Regions from separate parts of the Pseudochelatococcus sp. B33 genome, predicted to be linked through region 2. Evidence: riboswitches for the same ligand, from Rfam matches in the RefSeq annotation. Region 2 holds a riboswitch; the other holds the start of a gene.

Region 1 (9,254 bases), on a different contig from region 2:
CGAGCATCAGAATGGCCGCATCGGCGGCATTTACTACGCCGACGATCTGCTGGCCGAACCCATGGTCTTTCAGCATGGCGGCATTCGCGTCCCTGACGGTCCCGGCATGGGAATTTCCGTCGATGAGGCCAAGGTCGAGAAATACGCTGTCACACTTTGAGACGAGTCCGCCCCATGCGCAAAACCATTGTCGACAAGATCACCCGCGTTCTGCAGGCCGAAGGACTGGACGCCGTCGTCACGTCATCGCCGGAGAATTTCGCCTACCTCACGGGTTTCGTCGTGCCGACGCAGCCTCTCATCCGCCACCGCCACGCCATGGCGATCCTGACGGCCGACGGCCGGGAAAGCCTTTTCGGCGTGGACATGGAGGCGACAACGATCGCGAGCAACGCGCCCGAAACACCGCTCACAGTATGGCGGGAGTTCCACGATGACCCGATGGCCGTTCTCGCGGGCGCCCTGCAGGACGCGGGACTTGGTGAGGCGGCGATCGGCCTCGAGATGGACTATCTGCCTGCCGGAGCCTTCGCGCGGCTTGCGGCTCACATGCCGAAAGCCCGGTTTGTCCCGTTCGAGCTCCAGCTATCCCGTGCCCGCCAGATCAAGACGGAAGAAGAGGTCGCACTGATCCATCGCCTGTCGCGGATTGCGGATCAAGCCATCGCCGACAGTTTCGCCGCGGTCCGCGCCGGTGATTCCGAGCTCGATATTGCAGCGGTCCTCACCCGCCGCATCTACGAGCTTGGGGCGGAAAACTTCAAGCTGCTGATCGTGGCGACCGGCGAGCGCAGCCAGTTGCCCAACGTCGGCCCCAGCAGCCGCAGGCTCCAGCCGAGGGATGTCTGCCGCGTCGAGATATTCTCGGTTATCGGCGGGTATCAGGCGGGCGTCTGCCGCACGGCCTATGTCGAGGAACCGCCCGCGATGGCCGAGGAAATCTGGGACCTGATGGTGGAGTGCAAGTACGCCATCCTCGACCGGATCAGGCCCGGCGCGAGCTGTCTCGCGATCTACAACGATTTCATTTCCCGCCTCGAGAAGATGAAGCTGCCGCCGATCTCCTTTGTCGGACACGGGATCGGGCTTCACCTCCATGAAGATCCCTACCTCGGCGCCACCCCCATTCTCGGGCATCCCGGCAAGGACGCCGTGGTCGAGGAAGACATGGTGCTCGGTTTCGAGCCGTTATGCTACCGCACCGGTTACGGGTTCGGCGTGCAGAACAAGGACGTGCTGCATGTGACCGCCAGCGGCTCGGTCCTGCTCTCGGATTACACCGACACCGATCGGCTAATCCGCATAGACGCCTGATAAGGGAGAGGTTCGATGTCAGACCGCGCGGAATACCCCTGCGACATCCTCGTTTCCGGCACCGGCTACTACGCCGAGATCATGCTGGCGGACCTCGCGGCCATGGCCAGGACCGCGTTGTCCGTGGTCATCGCCGGGAGGAACAGGGAAAGGATGACATGGCTCGTCGAGGCCTGCCGTGCCCGCGCGGCCAATTTCGGCACCCTGGTGTCGTTCTCCAGCGCCTCGCTCGATTCAACCTCTTCCGCCTCGATCGCCGAAACGTTGGCGTCGATAAGGTCCCGTGTCGTCGTCCAGTCTGCTTCGGCCCAGTCGCCGTGGCGCGTCGACAACGACGAGAGTGACTGGGCGCGCCTCGTGGCAAGGGCGGGGTTCGGCCTGACGATCGCCTTCAACTCGCTGCTGTCGTTTCGGACGGCGAGCGCGATGAAGAGTCTCGAACTGGACAGCCACTTCGTCAATACCTGCTATCCTGACGGTGTAAACCAGGTGCTGGCCCAGGCACGACTTCCGGTCACAACGGGAGTGGGCAATATCGCCATCTTCTCGGCCGTCATCGGCGGCCGCCTCCCGATTGAGCAGCGGAGACATCTGCGCGTTCTGGCGCATCACCGCCACATCGTGGAATGGCGCAAGCCGCCCGCCGAGCGCGCCGGCGCTCCCGTCCGCGCATGGGTCGGCGATCGGGAGATACCCGACGTCAACGGCATGACCGGTGACATCCAGCTCCCGCATCGCGAACTCAACATGATTTCGGCCGCCAACGCCGTGCCGGTTCTCCTCGCATTGGCCGGTGAAGGGGCACGGCGCATGCACGTTCCCGGGCCGGGCGGGCGTTCGGGCGGCTATCCCGTGATTGCCGATACGACCGGTGTCGTCCTCGATCTGCCGCCCGGGATGACGGAGGAAGAGGCCCTGGCCTGGAATGCGCAGTTCGAGGAGGCCGATGGTGTGTTTGTCCGTGACGGGCACGTGATCTATCCCGATCGGGTGCGTGAGCTTCTGGCTTCATACAGCCCCGAACTGGCGAAGGGTTTCCGGGTCATCGATGTCGAGGAGGCTGCCGCAGCCCTCGACGAACTGCGCAGCAGGCTGGCCGCCTGACCGATCGGGAGAGAATGCAATGAGAGTGGCCGTAATCGGCGCAGGCAATGGCGGTGCCGCGGCAGTTGTCGAACTGACCCTGGCAGGGCATGAGGTGGCCTTGCACGGTCGTTCGCAGGCGACCGTCGAGCCCTTCCTCGCAAACGGAATCGCCTATCAGGGTGTATTTGGCGAAGGCCGTATCTTTCCCGCCCTCGTCACCACCGACATGGCGGCGGCGATCAGGGATGCGGATGCAGTCGTCGTGGCGCTTCCCACTTTCGCTCTGGCTACCGTTGCCGAAGCGCTTCACAAGGCCGGCTGGGATACCGCTCGTCCCGTGGTCCTCAACCCGGGGCACACGGGCGGCGCTCTGGAGTTCGAGACGGCGTACCGCGCGCATCAGGATGTCGTGCCGCCGGTCGCCGAGCTGGCGACCCTGGCTTATGTGGCGCGAAAGTTTGCGCCGGATACCGTCAACATCACCGGCCGGGCGAAGAGATTGCGCGCCGCCGCTCTCAAGGGCGGGGAGGCAGCGCTGGAGGCAGCCCTCGCGCTGTTCCCCGGCAGCTACGACTGCGGCGATGTGATCGCGTCCGATCTCTGCAACGTCAATATGGTGGTCCATCCGCCGGGCGCTATCCTCGGCGTGGCGTGGGTCGAGGCGACCGGCGGCGACTTCACCTTCTATGTGCAGGGCCTCACCGACGGCGTCGTAAGAGTGATGGAGGAACTCGACCGGGAGCGTATGGCCGTAGGCCGCGCCTTCGGTCTCGACCTGCCGACGATCATCGAGGAAATGAAGGCCATCGGCACCGTGCCCGCGGATGCCGTCGGCAGCGACTATCGTGCGATCGCAGCTGGCGAGGCTAACAGGCGGATCAAAGCTCCGGACTCTCTCACGCATCGCTACTATGTGGAGGATTTCGGCCACGGGCTCACGCCGTTTCTTGTCTACGCGGTGATTGCCGGCGTCGCGACGCCGACTGCCGCGGCGCTGTCGGCTCTTCACGCCACCATGACGGCGAACCTGCCCAAGCCCCCGCCGCGCGATGCCCGAGCCATGGGGCTCACGGGAGCCACGGTCGATTCACTCCTGCGCCGCGCCCGCCCCGCCTGATTGCGGCCTGCCGGGCACTGATCGCGATGTATCGTGAAACAGTCTCCCCGGGGCCCGACCCCTCGGAAATTCCCGGTATAGGTTATCCATTGAACCTCAAGCACCATTCTTCTCTATCTCTTTGTGTGCACAGCGGAATTACCCGGAAACGGCTCCCCTCCTGTGGTTCCCCCCCGGGGCCGCCCCCCCCCCCCCCCGGGGGGTTCGATGCCCGGACCATCTCGCAGTTTTGACAGGTGACAAGGTATGGGGATTGGGCTATGACATTCGCGTCAAGGGCTGATCAGGCTTGGCCTGTTTGCGGGAGAGAACAGCATCCAAGCTGTCGCCGAAGGGGAAATCGCCCGAAATCTCTCAGGCAAAAGAACCGTAGACGGGATGACACTCTGGAAAGTCGGGGCTTCGTCGCCCCGCGCCGAAGGTGTAAGTGCGGCTGGAGTGATCCGGCGGTGCGAGTCTCTCAGGCTTCAGACAGAGGGGCACGAAATGGCCGCATCGAGCGTGCCAGTTGCGTGTTATTCTGGAGAAGTCATGACGGGCCCTGACGAGAAAACCTTACCCTTGGCAGATTTGCATCGACAGGCAGGAGCGCGCTTCGGCGCTTTTGCGGGCTGGTCCATGCCGCTGACCTATCCGGCCGGCGTCATGAAGGAGCATCAGCACACCCGTGAGCATGCGGGACTGTTCGACATCTCGCATATGAGACTGTTCGAACTCTCCGGCCCCGATGCCGGTGCGCTGCTTGACCGGGCCTGCCCCCTCGATGCAGCGGCGTTGCCGAGACTGCAATCCAAATATTCCTTCCTGCTCAACGATGCCGCCGGAATCCTCGATGACGTGATCGTCACGCGGCTCGCCGGCGAGCGTTTCATGCTGGTGGCCAACGCCGGCAACGCCGCCGCCGACGAGGCGCATCTGCGCAGGCTGGCAGAGGGGTTCGACATCACGATCACGCCGCTCGACCGCGTCTTCCTCGCTCTGCAGGGGCCTGAAGCCGAGGCCGCGCTCAACGGAGCCGGGATAGACACCGGCGAGCTTATCTTCATGCACGGTATCGAGCCGCGCGCCAACTGGTTCCTGACCCGCTCCGGCTACACCGGCGAGGATGGCTTCGAAATTGCGCTGCCGGTTACGGACGCACGCGAGTTGCTGGAGAAGCTGCTCGCCGAGGAGCGGGTGTGGTGGGTCGGCCTCGCCGCCCGCGACAGCCTGCGCCTCGAAGCCGGCCTGTGCCTGCACGGCAACGACATCAGGCCTGACATCAATCCGGTCGACGCCGGCCTGATGTGGGCGGTGCCAAAGAGCGTGCGCGCCAGCGGCAACTTCGTCGGCGCCGATGCCCTGCGGGCGTGGATTTCGCGCGGTGCGGTCAACAAGCGCGTCGGCCTCAAGGCTGCAGGCCGTCAGCCGCTGCGGGCCGGCACGGCATTGTTTGACGGGGATGGCGATGCCGCTGGTCATATCACCTCGGGCGGCTTCGGACCCTCGGTCGGTCATCCGGTCGCCATGGGCTATGTGCCCGCCTCCCTGGCGGCCATCGGAACCAGGTTGTACGCTGAAGTTCGTGGCACTAGGCTGCCTGTCGACGTGCATGCCCTGCCCTTCACCCCGCATCGCTACCGCAAAGGATGATCTCGATGGCAACGACCTATTACACCGAAGACCATGAATGGTTGCGCGTCGAAGGCGAGGTCGCCACCGTCGGCATCACCGATTATGCGCAGGACCAGCTTGGCGACCTCGTCTTCGTCGAGCTTCCCGAAGTGGGCAGAGGCCTGACCAAGGGTGACGTGACCGTCGTCGTGGAATCGGTCAAGGCTGCGTCCGACGTCTATGCACCGGTCGACGGCGAGGTAACCGAGATCAATCCAACCGTCACGTCCGATCCGTCGCTGGTCAATTCCGCCGCGACCGGTGATGGCTGGCTGTGGAAGATGACGCTTTCCGACAGGAGCCAGCTCGACGGCCTCATGGATGAGGCGGCCTACAATGCGCACATAGGCTGACAGGGAAACAGGATGACCACGGCCCCCTACGCTTTCGCGGATCGCCACATCGGCCCCGGCGACGACGATATACGCGCCATGCTCGCTCGGATCGGTGTTCCCTCAGTCCAGGCACTGATCGATCAGGCGGTTCCGAAATCGATTATGCTCGGCCGTCCGCTCGATCTGCCGGCACCGGCCACCGAGGCGGAGGCGCTCGCCGAACTTTCAGCCACCATGTCACGCAATACGGTGATGAAAAGCTTCATCGGCACGGGCTACCACGGCGTGCAGGTTCCTCCCGTCATCCAGCGCAACATGTTCGAGAACCCGGCCTGGTACACGGCCTATACGCCTTATCAGGCGGAGATCAGCCAGGGCCGCCTGGAGATGCTGTTCCATTTCCAGACGCTCGTGACCGAGCTGACTGGCCTGCCGGTCGCCTCCGCGTCACTGCTGGACGAGGCCACCGCCGCCGCCGAAGCGGTGGGTATCGCCATGCGCCACCATCGCGACAAGCGCAACAAAGTGGCGCTTGTCGGCGCACCGCTGCCGCAGACGCTCGACGTGCTGCACACGCGCGCCGAGCCGCTCGGCATCGAGATCGGCGGCGACGCGGTCGACGAGAATACGGTCGCTCTGATCGTGTCCTGGCCGGATGCCAATGGCGTCTATGGCGACCATGCAGCAGCCATCGAGCAGGCGAAAGCCGTCGGCGCACTGGTCGTCTTCATCGCCGATCCGCTTGCGCTGACGGTGACCGGCGCACCCGCGAGCCTTGGCGCCGACATCGCCGTCGGTTCCATGCAGCGCTTCGGCGTGCCGATGGGCTTCGGCGGACCGCACGCGGCCTATTGCGCGGTGTCCGACAAGCTCACCCGGCTGATGCCCGGCCGTCTCGTCGGCCAGTCGGTCGATGCGCATGGCCGCCCCGGCTACCGCCTCGCCCTGCAGACGCGCGAGCAGCACATCCGCCGCGACAAGGCCACCTCCAACATCTGCACCGCCCAGGCCCTGCTCGCCAACATGGCGACGGCATTTGCCATCTGGCACGGTCCGGCGGGGCTGCAGGCCATCGCGTCGCGCATCCATGCGCTGGCCAACGGGCTGGCCGAGGGGCTGACCACCGCCGGCATCAAGGTGCCGGGCAACAGTCGTTTCGATACGGTGACGGCACAGGTGCAGGGCAAGGCCGAAGCCATCGCCGCCGAAGCCGAAAAGGACGGCAGGATTCTGCGCGTCATCGACGCCGATCATATCGGCGTCGCCTTCGACGAGACCTCGACCGAGGCCGACCTCACGGCCATTGCCTCCCTTTTCGGAGCCACGGCCAGGCCTTCCGCCAACTCTAGCCTGCCCGGAAAGCGGCGTGGCAGGGAGTTCCTGACCCAGCCCGTGTTCCACGAGAACCGCTCCGAGACCGACATGATGCGCTTCCTGCGCCGGCTGGCCGACAAGGATCTGGCGCTCGACCGCGCCATGATCCCTCTGGGCTCGTGCACCATGAAGCTCAACGCGGCAGCCGAGATGATGCCGGTGAGCTGGCCCAATCTCGCCAATCTGCACCCCTTCGCGCCCAGGGCGCATTCGGCCGGCATCCGCGCCATGATCGAAGAGCTCGAAGGCTGGCTCGCCGAGATCACCGGCTTCGATGCAGTGACACTGCAACCCAACGCCGGCAGCCAGGGCGAATATGCCGGCCTACTTGCCATCCGCGGCTATCACAAGGCGCGCGGCGAGGGTCACCGCAATGTCTGCCTGATCCCCTCCTCGGCCCACGGCACCAACCCGGCCAGCGCCGCGATGGCGGGCATGAGCGTCGTGGTGGTGCGCTGCACCGATGACGGCAACATCGACATCGACGATCTGAAGGCCAAGGCCGGGCAGCACAGCGCCAGTCTGGCGGCGCTGATGTTCACCTATCCCTCCACGCATGGCGTGTTCGAGGAAGGCGCCAAGGACATCTGCGCCATCGTGCACGAACACGGTGGGCAGGTCTATTTCGACGGCGCCAACCTCAACGCACTGGTCGGCCTTGCCCGTCCGGGCGACATCGGCGCCGACGTTTGTCATATGAACCTTCACAAGACCTTCTGTATCCCGCACGGCGGCGGTGGTCCGGGCGTCGGTCCGATCGGCGTCAAGTCGCACCTTGCACCGCATTTGCCCGGCCATGTCGCGGAAGGTTCGAACCACGCCGTGTCCGCGGCCCCGTTCGGCAGCGCGTCGATCCTGCCCATCACCTGGATGTATATCCGCATGATGGGGCCGGAAGGCCTGAAAAAGGCCACCGAGATCGCCATCCTGTCGGCCAACTATCTGGTGGCGCGGCTGGGCAACCACTATTCGGTGCTTTACCGGGGCCGTGGTGGACGTGTGGCGCATGAGTGCATCCTCGATACGCGCGTGCTCAAGGACCGCTCCGGCATCGCCGTGGATGACATCGCCAAGCGACTGATCGATTACGGCTTCCACGCGCCGACCATGTCGTTCCCGGTTCCCGGCACGCTGATGGTGGAGCCGACGGAATCCGAGCCGAAGAGCGAGATCGACCGCCTGTGCGAGGCGCTGGTCGCCATCGCCGAAGAGGCGGAGAAGGTCAAAAGGGGCGAATGGCCGGAGGACGACAACCCGCTGGTCAACGCACCGCACACGGCAGCGGAGACGCTGGTCGGCGACTGGACGCATCCCTACTCGCGCATGACAGCCGCCTACCCGGCCGGCAATGCCGACACGACGGTGAAGTACTGGCCGCCGGTATCGCGCATCGATAACGTCGCAGGCGATCGCAACTTGATCTGCTCCTGTCCGCCAGTGTCGACCTACGACGATGCGGCGGAGTGAGCGCAGACGCCTCCAGCGTATGCCGCCGGGCGTTGCCATGCCGGCATACGGGTCTGCATCAGAAACTGGATGACATCACGAAACCCGCCGCCATGCTGCCCGCATCGGAAGCGAAGATCGCTTTTCATAAACTGCCGCAGAGCGTGGACAGCCACCAACATCAAACCCGTCGGGTATAGGGATCATCTTGCTTGACCTGCAAATGTGAGCACCCGCGCGGATCGGCTTGACACGCACTTATTGTGATGACAGTTTGTGATCATAAATTAAATGAGGCTACCGACATGCCCGCCCCAGCGCCCGTGAATATCGAAGACTATCGAGCGAGAGCGCGAACGGTCTTGCCACGCATGCTTTATGATTTCGTCGACGGTGGCGCGCTCGATGAACTGACCCGATCACAAAATTCGTCCGGCTTCCAGTCCTGGTGGCTGAAAGGCCGCAGCTTCCGATCATCGAGCGATATCGATACCGGCGTATCTCTTTTCGGCACACAGTGTTCCATGCCCCTTCTGATTGCACCGACCGGCGCGAGCGGGTTGTTATGGCCACAGGGCGAGCAGGCCACGGCGGCCGCTGCCGCATCGCGTGGCATCGTCATGCAAGTCAGCGCTGGGTCTCTGGCGACCATGGAGGAGATCGCATCCGCCGCCAGCGGGCCGAAATGGCTGCAGCTGTTCCTCTACAAGGATCGCGGCCTGACGCTGGAATTCCTGCAGCGTGCCAAGGCAGCCGGCTATCTGGCGATCTGCGTCACCACGGACTGTCCCGTACATGGCCGCCGGGAGCGGGATCTGCGCAACGGCTTCACCATCAACCAGCGGCTCGGGGTTTCCACGATCGTAGACGCGGCGCTGCACTGGCGGTGGTGGTGGCGCATGGCCGGCAGCCGACGCTTCTCCATGCGC
Region 2 (9,254 bases):
GCTCGGCATCAAGGTGGGTGCGGAGCTGTCCGTCATCGTTGACAGATTCCGCAGCTGATCGGGAGGCTTCGTCATGGGTATTCCCGTATCGCACCTGGCGCTGGCCACGGGCTTCCTGCTCTGCCTCATCGGCATATGGGGCCTGCTGTCGCACCGCCACATCCTGCGCATCATCATCAGCTTCTCGCTGTTCGACACGGGCATCCACATCGTGCTCGTCGCCACCGGCTACATCACCGGGGCCACCGCGCCCATCCTGGACGAGGCGCTGGGGCCCGGCGAGGCGGCGCTGAACGCCGTCGATCCCATCCCCTCGGCGCTGGTGGTGACGGCGATCGTCATCGGTTTCTCGGTTACCGCCGTCATGCTTGCCTACGCCATCCGCCTGCACCGGGCCAAGGGCACGCTCCGCATCGACGCCTTCACGGAGTCGAAAGGTTGAGCGCGCTTTTCCATCCGCTGAACATCTACATCTTCGGGCTCGGCGGCGGCTTTCTCATCCCGCTGCTGTACCGCGTGGCGAAGCCGTGGCTCGCGCCGGTGTTCTTCGCGGCGCTCTCCGGCATCGCGCTCGTCAGCGCCGTGGCCTTCGCGAGCGTGCTCGCCGGCTCTCCCGCCATCGAGGTGACGACGGCCGGCATCACGCCGCCCGTGTCCATCAGCCTGCGGCTGGGCGCGGCCGAGGGCTTCTTCTGCCTGTCGGTCAACGCGGTGTCCCTGCTCGGCGCCATCCATCTGTGGCCGCGCCTGCGCGAGCACTACGGCGCGCTGCTGCTCTACCTCATCGGCGTCATGGGCATCAACGGCATGGTGATGACGCGCGACCTGTTCAACCTGTTCGTGTTCCTGGAGATCGTCTCCATCGCGACCTACGGCCTGCTCGGACTCGCGGGCACGCCCCGGTCGCTGTCGGCGGCCTTCAAGTACATCGTCGCCACCGTCATCGCCTCCACCTTCTTCCTGCTCGCGACCGCGCTCATCTACTTCGTCGCCGGCACGCTGAGCATCGACGAGCTGCTGCGCCTGCAGGAACCGCTCGCCGGCCCCATCGGCGCATCGGCGCTGCTGATGCTGCTCGCCGCGCTCCTGATCGAGCTGAAACCCTTCCCCGCGAACGGCTGGGGCCTCGACGTCTACGAGACCGCGCCGGGCGGCATCGCGGCTTTCGTGTCGGTGGGGGTGTCGGCGGGCGTCTTCTTCTCGCTCTACAAGCTGCTGCCGCTGTTCGGGCCGTGGCTCGATCTCATCGCCTTTTCCGGCGGGCTCACCTTCGTCGCCTCCAATCTCATCGGCCTGCGGCAGGTGCGGGTGCGGCGCATGCTGGGCTACTCCTCGGTGGGGCAACTGGGCCTTGCGACGCTCGCGCTGGCGCTCATCGAGAAGACGGGCGCGCCGCACCTCGGGCCGCTCGTCGTCGGCGGGCTCATCCTCAACCATCTGCTGGCCAAGGCCGGCCTCTTCTGGCTCGCCGATCTCGTCAACCGGCAGTCGACGGCCGGGTGGTCGCCGATCGCCCGCCACGGGCTGCTGATGTTCCTGTTCGCGGTGCTGGTGGTGGCGATCGCGGGCCTGCCGCCCTTCCCCGGCTTCTGGGCGAAATGGACGCTGGTGCTGCATCTGTCCGCGACGGGGCATGTCTGGACCATCGCGGCCATCGCCGTGGGGTCGCTTCTGGAGGCGGCCTACATGTTCCGCTGGTTCGGCCGTTCCGTCCATGCGCATCCGGACGACGCCATCGCTCCGGTGGACTGGCGCGCGGCCGCGCCCGTGGCGGCGCTCGTGCTCGCGCTCGCGCTCGCGGGCGGGCTCGCGACCCTGTTCGCCGCTCCGCGGTCGCTGTGGCTCTACGCGCCGCTCGCCGTGGGTGGCGTGCTGGCGCTCGCCGAGGCGCTGTGGCCGCACCGTCTCTACGGGCAGGCGAAGGCGCTGCTGGCGCTCGCCGCGCTGCCGGTCTTCGGGCCGTTCCTGCTGCCGGAGACCTACGGTCTGCCCACCCTTTTCGGCGTGGTGTTCATTCTGGGCGGCTTCGTCGTCGGGCTCGGCGCGCTCTACCGGACGGATGCGCGCCGCGGCTACTATCCGCTGCTCGCCGTCATGCTGCTGGCGCTGCCGGCGCTGACGGCATCGCGCACCAGCCTCGAATTCTTCGTCACCTGGGAGTTCATCACGTTGAGCTCCTATTTCCTGATCGCGCACGGACGCTATACGGGCTCGCAGACGCTGCGCTACCTGCTGTTCTCGCTCGCGGCGGCGTTCTGCCTGCTGGCGGGCTTCGGCCAGTTCTACGCCGTCAGCGGCGGCGTCGACCTGCTCACGCTGCACTCGTGGCTGGGCGACGGGGGCGCGCAAGCCACCGCCGCCTTCGTGCTGATCGCCATCGGCTGCCTGATCAAGGCGGGCGTCGTCGGCGCCCATGTCTGGGTGCCGGGCACCTACGCGCTGGCGGACGATGACCTCTCCGCCCTGCTGTCGGCGGTGATCAGCAAGGTGGCGATCTTCGGCCTGCTGACGGGCACCTATCTCGCCATCCGCTCGGAGGTGGGGCTGGAACTGGCGCAGCTGCTCGCCTGGATCGGGTTCGCGACCACGTTGCTGTGCGGCGTGCTGGCGCTGTTCCAGCACGATGCGAAGCGGCTGCTCGCGTATTCGAGCATCAGCCAGATCGGCTATATCCTCGCCGCCATCGCCCTGATGAGCCATATCGGCTGGGTGACGGCGCTCTATCTCGTCGCCAGCCACCTGCTGGTGAAGGGCGTGCTGTTCCTCGCCATCGCCGGCGTGCTGGCGCGGGCGCGCACCGGCGCGCTCGGCAGCCTGGGCGGGCTTGCGGGGAACATGCCGGTCACCTTCGCCACCGTGCTGGTCGCGCTCGTCGCCATGGCCGGGCTGCCGCCGCTCGCCGGCTTCGGCTCGAAATGGCTGTTGATCGGCAACATGATCGACAACGGCTGGTATCTGCTGGCGGCGATCGGCCTTCTGGCAACGTTCGTGGGCTTCCTCTACATGATCAGGCTCGTGGGAAGCATCTTCCTCGGCCCGCGCCGCGATGAGCTCGCCCACGTGCAGGAAGCGCCCCTGACGTTCCTCGTACCGCAATTCCTGCTGATCGCCGGCATACTGGTGCTGTCGTTCTATCCCAAGCTGCTGATGGAGCCGCTGTCGCGCGCCATCGATCCCGCGTTCGCCGCCTCGCTGGTGTGGGAGGGGTTGCCGCTCGACGTGATCTACGATTCGCTCAATCCGCTGCCGGTGATGAGCGCGGCGGTGATCCTGTCGCTGGCCGCCGGCGCCTTGCTGGCGCTCGTCATGCGCTCGCGCAACGGCGGCGAGCGCGGCGACATCCGCAGCTTCTTCACCGACCTGATGTCCGCCGTTCGGGATGCGCCGATCGTGTCCTATGTGCCCTCGTTCAACGCATTCTGGAACGGCGTGGCCGGCGTGGCGCTGTTTGCGGCCGGGCGCCTGCGGCTGATCTACGACGGCAACGCGCAGACCTATGCGCTGACGGTGCTCGTCTATATCGTCGCGGTCCGCTTCCTCGGCGCCGCCCCGTGAGCCGTTCCGGCCGTGCGTGACGGACGCCAATATTCCGCCGCAATCGCGCAATAGACGACCCGCGGTATTGTCGGGCCGCGTATCGTTACAGGTGAACTTTGTTTGATTGAACTGTGCTTGGGAATACCTCAATTGGCATAAGAAAATATACTGTACAGAATATCTACATAACATCTGTAAGCTTATCCGTTCAGCATTGCCCGAACCGTCATGTCAGAATCCACTGCCGTCTCGCCGTCCGTCGTCTCCTACCAGCCGCTTCCCCACGAGGAGGCGGCTTCGGATTCCGACGGCGCGTGCACGGTTCGCGATGCCGGCCGTGTGGCGACAGTCCCCGGTTTCGATTTCCTGAAGAGGTTCCGTGAGGTCTTCGAGGCCGCCGGCGGCATGCCCTCCTCCGCGTCCAACGGCCCGGAGTCTGCCGGCAAACGGATATACGAGCGCGCCGTCCTGCTGCTGAGCCATCCGAAGGCGCCGACGGCAGCCCCCGACGGGGACCCGGATGCGCCGAAAGTAGAAACCGCGGCCAGACTGGCGGCGCGCCTGCACAGCAAGGTGGCGGTGATGAAAAGAAACATCGACCTGCTTAGCAATGCGGAGGACATGAAGTTCGACGACCCTGAGGTCGTGCTGAAAAAGAAGAAGAACATAAGGTTCGCGGCCGTGAACTATGCAAGCATATGCGAAAGGCTCGCCCTCGCTGTCGACGCCCTGGAGCCTGCGCACACGGCCGACGATATCCGGCAGGCCCTGGCGATGGCGGACAAGACCAACATGCAGGATGTCGGCGAATTCCACAGCCATGCCGCCACGGCATCCAATCCGGCCAGCACCGCGCAGAACATCGTTCACCTCGTCGTCAACAAGACCGTCGGTGTCCTGCCCGAGTCCGTGCAGGAAAGCATGAAGGACGCCGCTATCTGGATCGCGGATCAGGTCAGGGACAATTGCGTGACGAGGGTGGCGTTCAAGATCATCGCCGCGCTGGGGATGTTTCTGGCCTATGCGGTGCCGATAGCGCTCGTCGTGGCGAGCGTCATTGTCCCGCCCATCGCTCCCATCACGGCCACGCTGGCCGGCGGCGCCACGCTGGCCTGTCCATTCGTGGCCCACTTCTGCGGCGAGCTTTGGAAAGCCCTGCGGGACAAGGATACGGGACCCGATACGCCCGACTTGACCATGCGGATACTGCCCCACTGATGCCCCGCTCCCCCATCATCCCGGAATCGGTTGCCCCCTGCGAGCCGTTCTGATAGATATGTCACGTCCCTATGACGGATCGGGAGAGATTGGACAGCGTCCGACGCCGATGGAGCAACCGCCCCGGAAACTCTCAGGCAAAAAGGACCATTCCGTCAGGACAATCTGGAGAGAGGCCCGCCGGGCAAGCCGGCAGGGTCCACCGAAGGGGATGAAGCGTGTCAGGCAGGCAGGGTGGCGGCGGCTGCCCCATCCGGCAAGGCGCGCGGCTCAAGCTCTCAGGTAAAGGTACAGATGGGGCGCGAGACCGACCGGTTCGTCGGCCGTCATGCGTCTATCGTACAGGAGCCCGGGCCATGCCCCGTATCGTCGTTATCGGAGCCGGCATCGCCGGCGTCACCGCCGCTTACTCCCTCGTTCTGCGTGGCTATGACGTCACGGTCGTCGACCGTGGCCGCTATCCCGCCATGGACACGTCCTTCGCCAACGGCGGCCAGTTGTCGGCCTGCAACGCCGAGGTGTGGAACAGCGTCGCCACCATCTTCAAGGGCCTCAAGTGGATGCTCCGCAAGGACGCACCACTCCTGGTCAATCCGTGGCCGAGCTGGCACAAGTATTCCTGGATGGCCGAGTTCGTCGCCGCCATCCCGCGCTACCGCGAAAACACCATCGAGACCACGCGGCTCGCCATCGCGGCGCGCAAGCACCTGTTCTCCATCGCCGAGACCGAGGGCATCGCGTTCGATCTCGTCCAGCGCGGCATCCTGCACATTTTCCGCGACAGGAAAACTTTCGACGCCAGCATCCGCGTCAACAAGCTCCTGACCGAGGGCGGCCTCGAACGCCGCGCGGTGACGAACGAGGAAATGCGCGCCATCGAGCCGACGCTGCGCGGCGACTACGTCGGCGGCTTCTTCACGCCTTCCGATTCCACCGGCGACATCCACAAGTTCACGCGCGGCCTTGCCGAAGCCGCGAAGCGGCGCGGCGTGCGCTTCATTCAGGATGCCGTCGTCACCGCCATCACGCGCGACGGTGAGGGGGAGGCCACCGGTTTCGTCGTCAAGTTCGCGCCCGCCCTGCCCGATGCCGGCCTTGCCGATCACGTCAAGCCGGCCGAGCAGGACGTCCGCGCCGATGCGGTCGTGATCTCCGCCGCGTCCGCCAGCCGGGCGCTCGCCGCATCCCTGGGCGACAGGCTCAACGTCTATCCGGTGAAGGGCTATTCGATCACCATCAACTCGGACCGGCCCGAGTCGCAGGCAGCCATGCCCACCGTCAGCCTGCTCGACGAGGCGGCCAAGATCGTCACCAGCCGGCTCGGCGAAAGCCGCCTGCGCGTGGCGGGCACGGCCGAATACAACGGCTTCAACCGCGATATCCGCGCCGACCGCATCCAGCCGCTGATCGACTGGGTGCGGCGCGAGTTTCCGGGCATCGACACCGACCGCGTCGTGCCGTGGACGGGCCTGCGCCCGATGATGCCGGACATGATGCCGCGCGTGCGCCGCGGCCGGCAGAAGGGCATCTTCTACCACACCGGCCACGGACACCTGGGCTGGACGCTCTCCGCCGCCACGTCGGAACTCATCGCCGAACAGGTGCTCGCCGACTTTCCGGTGGATGCGGTTGCCCCTCAAGCCGGATCAGGCAGGGACCGCCTCATCGCCTGACGGCGGCGGCTCCGGCGCGTCGGGCTGCTCCGTCACGTCCGCCAGCAGCGGCTTGAGGCCGAGCACGCGGCGGAAGGCGTGGAAGGTCGCCGCCGCGTTGGGGTCGGCGTCCTCCAGCGGGCCGAGCACGTATTGCACCGCCTCGACGGCCTGCTCGCGCTCCTCGGCCGTGTGTAGCAGGTCGGGCAGGTGGGTCAGCGCTTCCTCGCGCGCGAACTGGACGTTGAGGCCCTGCTCGTGGATGATCCGCGCGCGCTGGGCCGCGCCGAGCGCGCTGAACGGCTCCGTCCGGTTCAGGAGGTGGGCCGAGCGCTCCAGCCGGTCCTTGCGCACGTTGCCGCGCGATTCGGCGAGCAGGATCAGCATGCGGATCACCGCGTCGACATAGCCGCCGCGGCTGATATGCGCCAGCGCCGCCTGCACCTCGGGCAGCGCGAACAGTTCTTCCTTCGACTTGCGGGTGCGCTCGTATTCGTAGCGGCGGCCGAACCAGCGCATGTAGGGTGTGGCGTAGATGGAGAAGAACATCCGCTCGTACCAGGCGTTGCGCATGTCGCGCATGATGTCGAGCGACTGCTCGAAAACATCCGCCCACCAGTTCTCCAGTTGCACGAAGGGGTTGTCGGGGGCGGCGGCGGCGCGGTTCTCGGCCACGGTTTCCGCCGCCTGCCTGACCGGCTGCAGCAGCGGGTTGCGCGAGGAAAACAGGCTGCGCTGCAGGCGCAGCGGATGCAGCGCGCGCGACAGTTCGGCAGTGGCCTGCGTCACCGCCAGCTGCACGAAGGGGCGCAGCGCGATGTCATAGAACTCGCCCTGCAGTTCCGACAGCCGCGCCACGGCGGCGAAGGGCACCTCGTCGCGCCGCCCGTCGATGGCGCCGGGCAGGTCGCCGGTCTTGCGCTCGACGAACGACACCCGGAACTGCTGCGCGTCGCCTTCGCCGACGACATCCTCGATGACCATTTCATAGAGGCCCGGGGCCAGCGCCTCGATGGTCTTCATGGTGGACGCCACCTCGGTGTGCTCGCGCTTGGCGATGGACGAGGAGACGAAAATGCCCAGATGCCCGACCTTGTCATGCACCATGTAGACGATGCGCTGGCCGCGTATCTTGATCTCGGTCTCGTCGGCGTAGGTGTCGCCGATCCAGTTGAGCGCTTGCTGCGGCGGCGTGATGGTGTCGCCGAGGCTCGTGAACACGATCACCGGCGAGTGGATCTGCTTCACGTCGAGATTGCGCCCGTGCTCGAGCCGCGCCTCGTTGCGCGCCAGCCTGTTGCCGACGAACAGGTCGCGCACGATCCACAGGATCTCCTCCTCGTTCATGAGGAAGAAGCCGCCCCACCATTTCTCGAAGTCGAGAAACCGCTTGCGGCCGGCGTCGACGTCGTTGAAATAGTCATAGTATTTGCGGAAGTAATTGCGGGCGGGGTTCAGCAACTCGAAGTTCAGCACCAGCCACGCGCCGTCGAACACCCCGTTGCCGACGTCCGACAGCACCATCGGCAGGATCTGGCCGCCTATCAGCCCGGCGTTGTAGCGGATGACGTTGCGGCCGATCTCGCCCGACCACGTCTCCACCGGCGCGCCGTTGAGCACCAGCGGACCGGTGATGTCCGGGTTGCTCGCGCCGAGCAGCAGCGTCGCCCAGCCGCCCTGGCAGTTGCCGATCACCACCGGCTTGGCGGCGTCGGGATGCAGCGCCTGCACGTGGCGCACGAAGGCCGCCTCGGTGCGCGTCACGTCGGCGAGCGTCTGGCCGGGCTCCGGATCGCGCCGGAAGCTGACGAAATAGACCGGGTGCCCGTCACGCAGCGCCACGCCCACCTGGCTGTCCACCTGCGAGCCGCCGATGCCCGCGCCCTGCCCGGCGCGCGGGTCGATGATGATGTAGGGGCGCTTCCAGACGAACGTCTCGACGCCGGGCGGCGGCACCACCCTCAGCAGCACGTAGTTGGTCGGTCGCGGCTGATCGGCGCCGTCCATCACCATCTCGTAGTCGTAGACCAGCACCGGCGGACAGCCCGCCGCCTCGTGGGCGAGGAAGATGTCGCCGCGCTCGCGGATGGTGTCGGCGTAGAGCACCATGCGCTGCGCCCGGTCGATCCCGTAGGCGATCGCGGCTTCCGTCAGGCCGAGCCAGCCGCCGGGGCCGCGCACGACGCGGTCCGTGATGGCGGTGAGCCGCTCCAGCGCCGCGCGGGTGCGGGCGCTGTGATCGGCGGCGATGCTGTTGACATGCTGATTGGAGGACTGGGTGGTGAGATCGCCCAGCGCCGAATACTCGGAGAGCTGCGACCTGAGCTGGTGCACCCGCCGCTCCACGGTCGACCGGCTGCCCTCGACGATCCGCGCGAGAAAGACCACGTCGTCGTCGAAACCGAAACGCTCGCCGCCTGTGATGCCGACCGGACCCGTTGCCGCGGACTGCTGTGCCATGAAAGCCTCCGAAGCCCCCGCCACGCAGCGAAGGGCGCTCCTTGTTGCCGAGCACGATAGTAGTCCGAGGTAACGGCCTAATGAACATGACATCCATCAAACCGATGTCATGAATATTTGACTTCACCGGCACGATTATAATTTGCCGACTTTTTTACACGTGCTGCATCCCGCCAATATTGCGCGTATATAGCCACCCGGACACGGGATGGCTGACATCGCATCAGGCGAACAGCGAGTCGATATCGTCCTGGGATACGACGTTCTGGTCCGTCTCAAGCGGCGGCCCGTTGAGCAGCGCCGCATCTCCGGTCTTCTCCGGCGGCGCCGGCATCTCGGCGGCGGGAATGGAGGAAAAGCTCTCGGCCCCGCCCCAGATCGACATGA

The links. A riboswitch is a leader RNA that binds a small molecule or an ion and turns the genes downstream of it on or off. The one in region 2 is predicted to bind glycine.
Region 1: linked by a shared signal. The riboswitch ahead of gcvT (glycine cleavage system aminomethyltransferase GcvT) and the one ahead of ACUSIJ_RS08550 (D-amino acid dehydrogenase) in region 2 are both predicted to bind glycine.

The regions. Positions count from the first base shown of each region.
Region 1 is NZ_JBSEFH010000038.1:21,808-31,061, forward strand. Features, by position in the region: gene ACUSIJ_RS27460 (mandelate racemase/muconate lactonizing enzyme family protein) at 1-160, shown strand, start outside; gene ACUSIJ_RS27465 (M24 family metallopeptidase) at 175-1,314, shown strand; gene ACUSIJ_RS27470 (hypothetical protein) at 1,330-2,418, shown strand; gene ACUSIJ_RS27475 (NAD/NADP octopine/nopaline dehydrogenase family protein) at 2,438-3,517, shown strand; glycine riboswitch at 3,809-3,897, shown strand; gene gcvT (glycine cleavage system aminomethyltransferase GcvT) at 4,049-5,149, shown strand; gene gcvH (glycine cleavage system protein GcvH) at 5,155-5,523, shown strand; gene gcvP (aminomethyl-transferring glycine dehydrogenase) at 5,536-8,346, shown strand; gene ACUSIJ_RS27495 (alpha-hydroxy acid oxidase) at 8,631-9,254, shown strand, end outside.
Region 2 is NZ_JBSEFH010000006.1:180,803-190,056, forward strand. Features, by position in the region: gene mbhE (hydrogen gas-evolving membrane-bound hydrogenase subunit E) at 1-58, shown strand, start outside; gene ACUSIJ_RS08535 (sodium:proton antiporter) at 74-442, shown strand; gene ACUSIJ_RS08540 (complex I subunit 5 family protein) at 439-3,555, shown strand; gene ACUSIJ_RS08545 (hypothetical protein) at 3,766-4,755, shown strand; glycine riboswitch at 4,826-4,915, shown strand; glycine riboswitch at 4,917-5,053, shown strand; gene ACUSIJ_RS08550 (D-amino acid dehydrogenase) at 5,112-6,428, shown strand; gene ACUSIJ_RS08555 (DUF3141 domain-containing protein) at 6,402-8,867, opposite strand; gene ACUSIJ_RS08560 (protein phosphatase CheZ) at 9,091-9,254, opposite strand, start outside.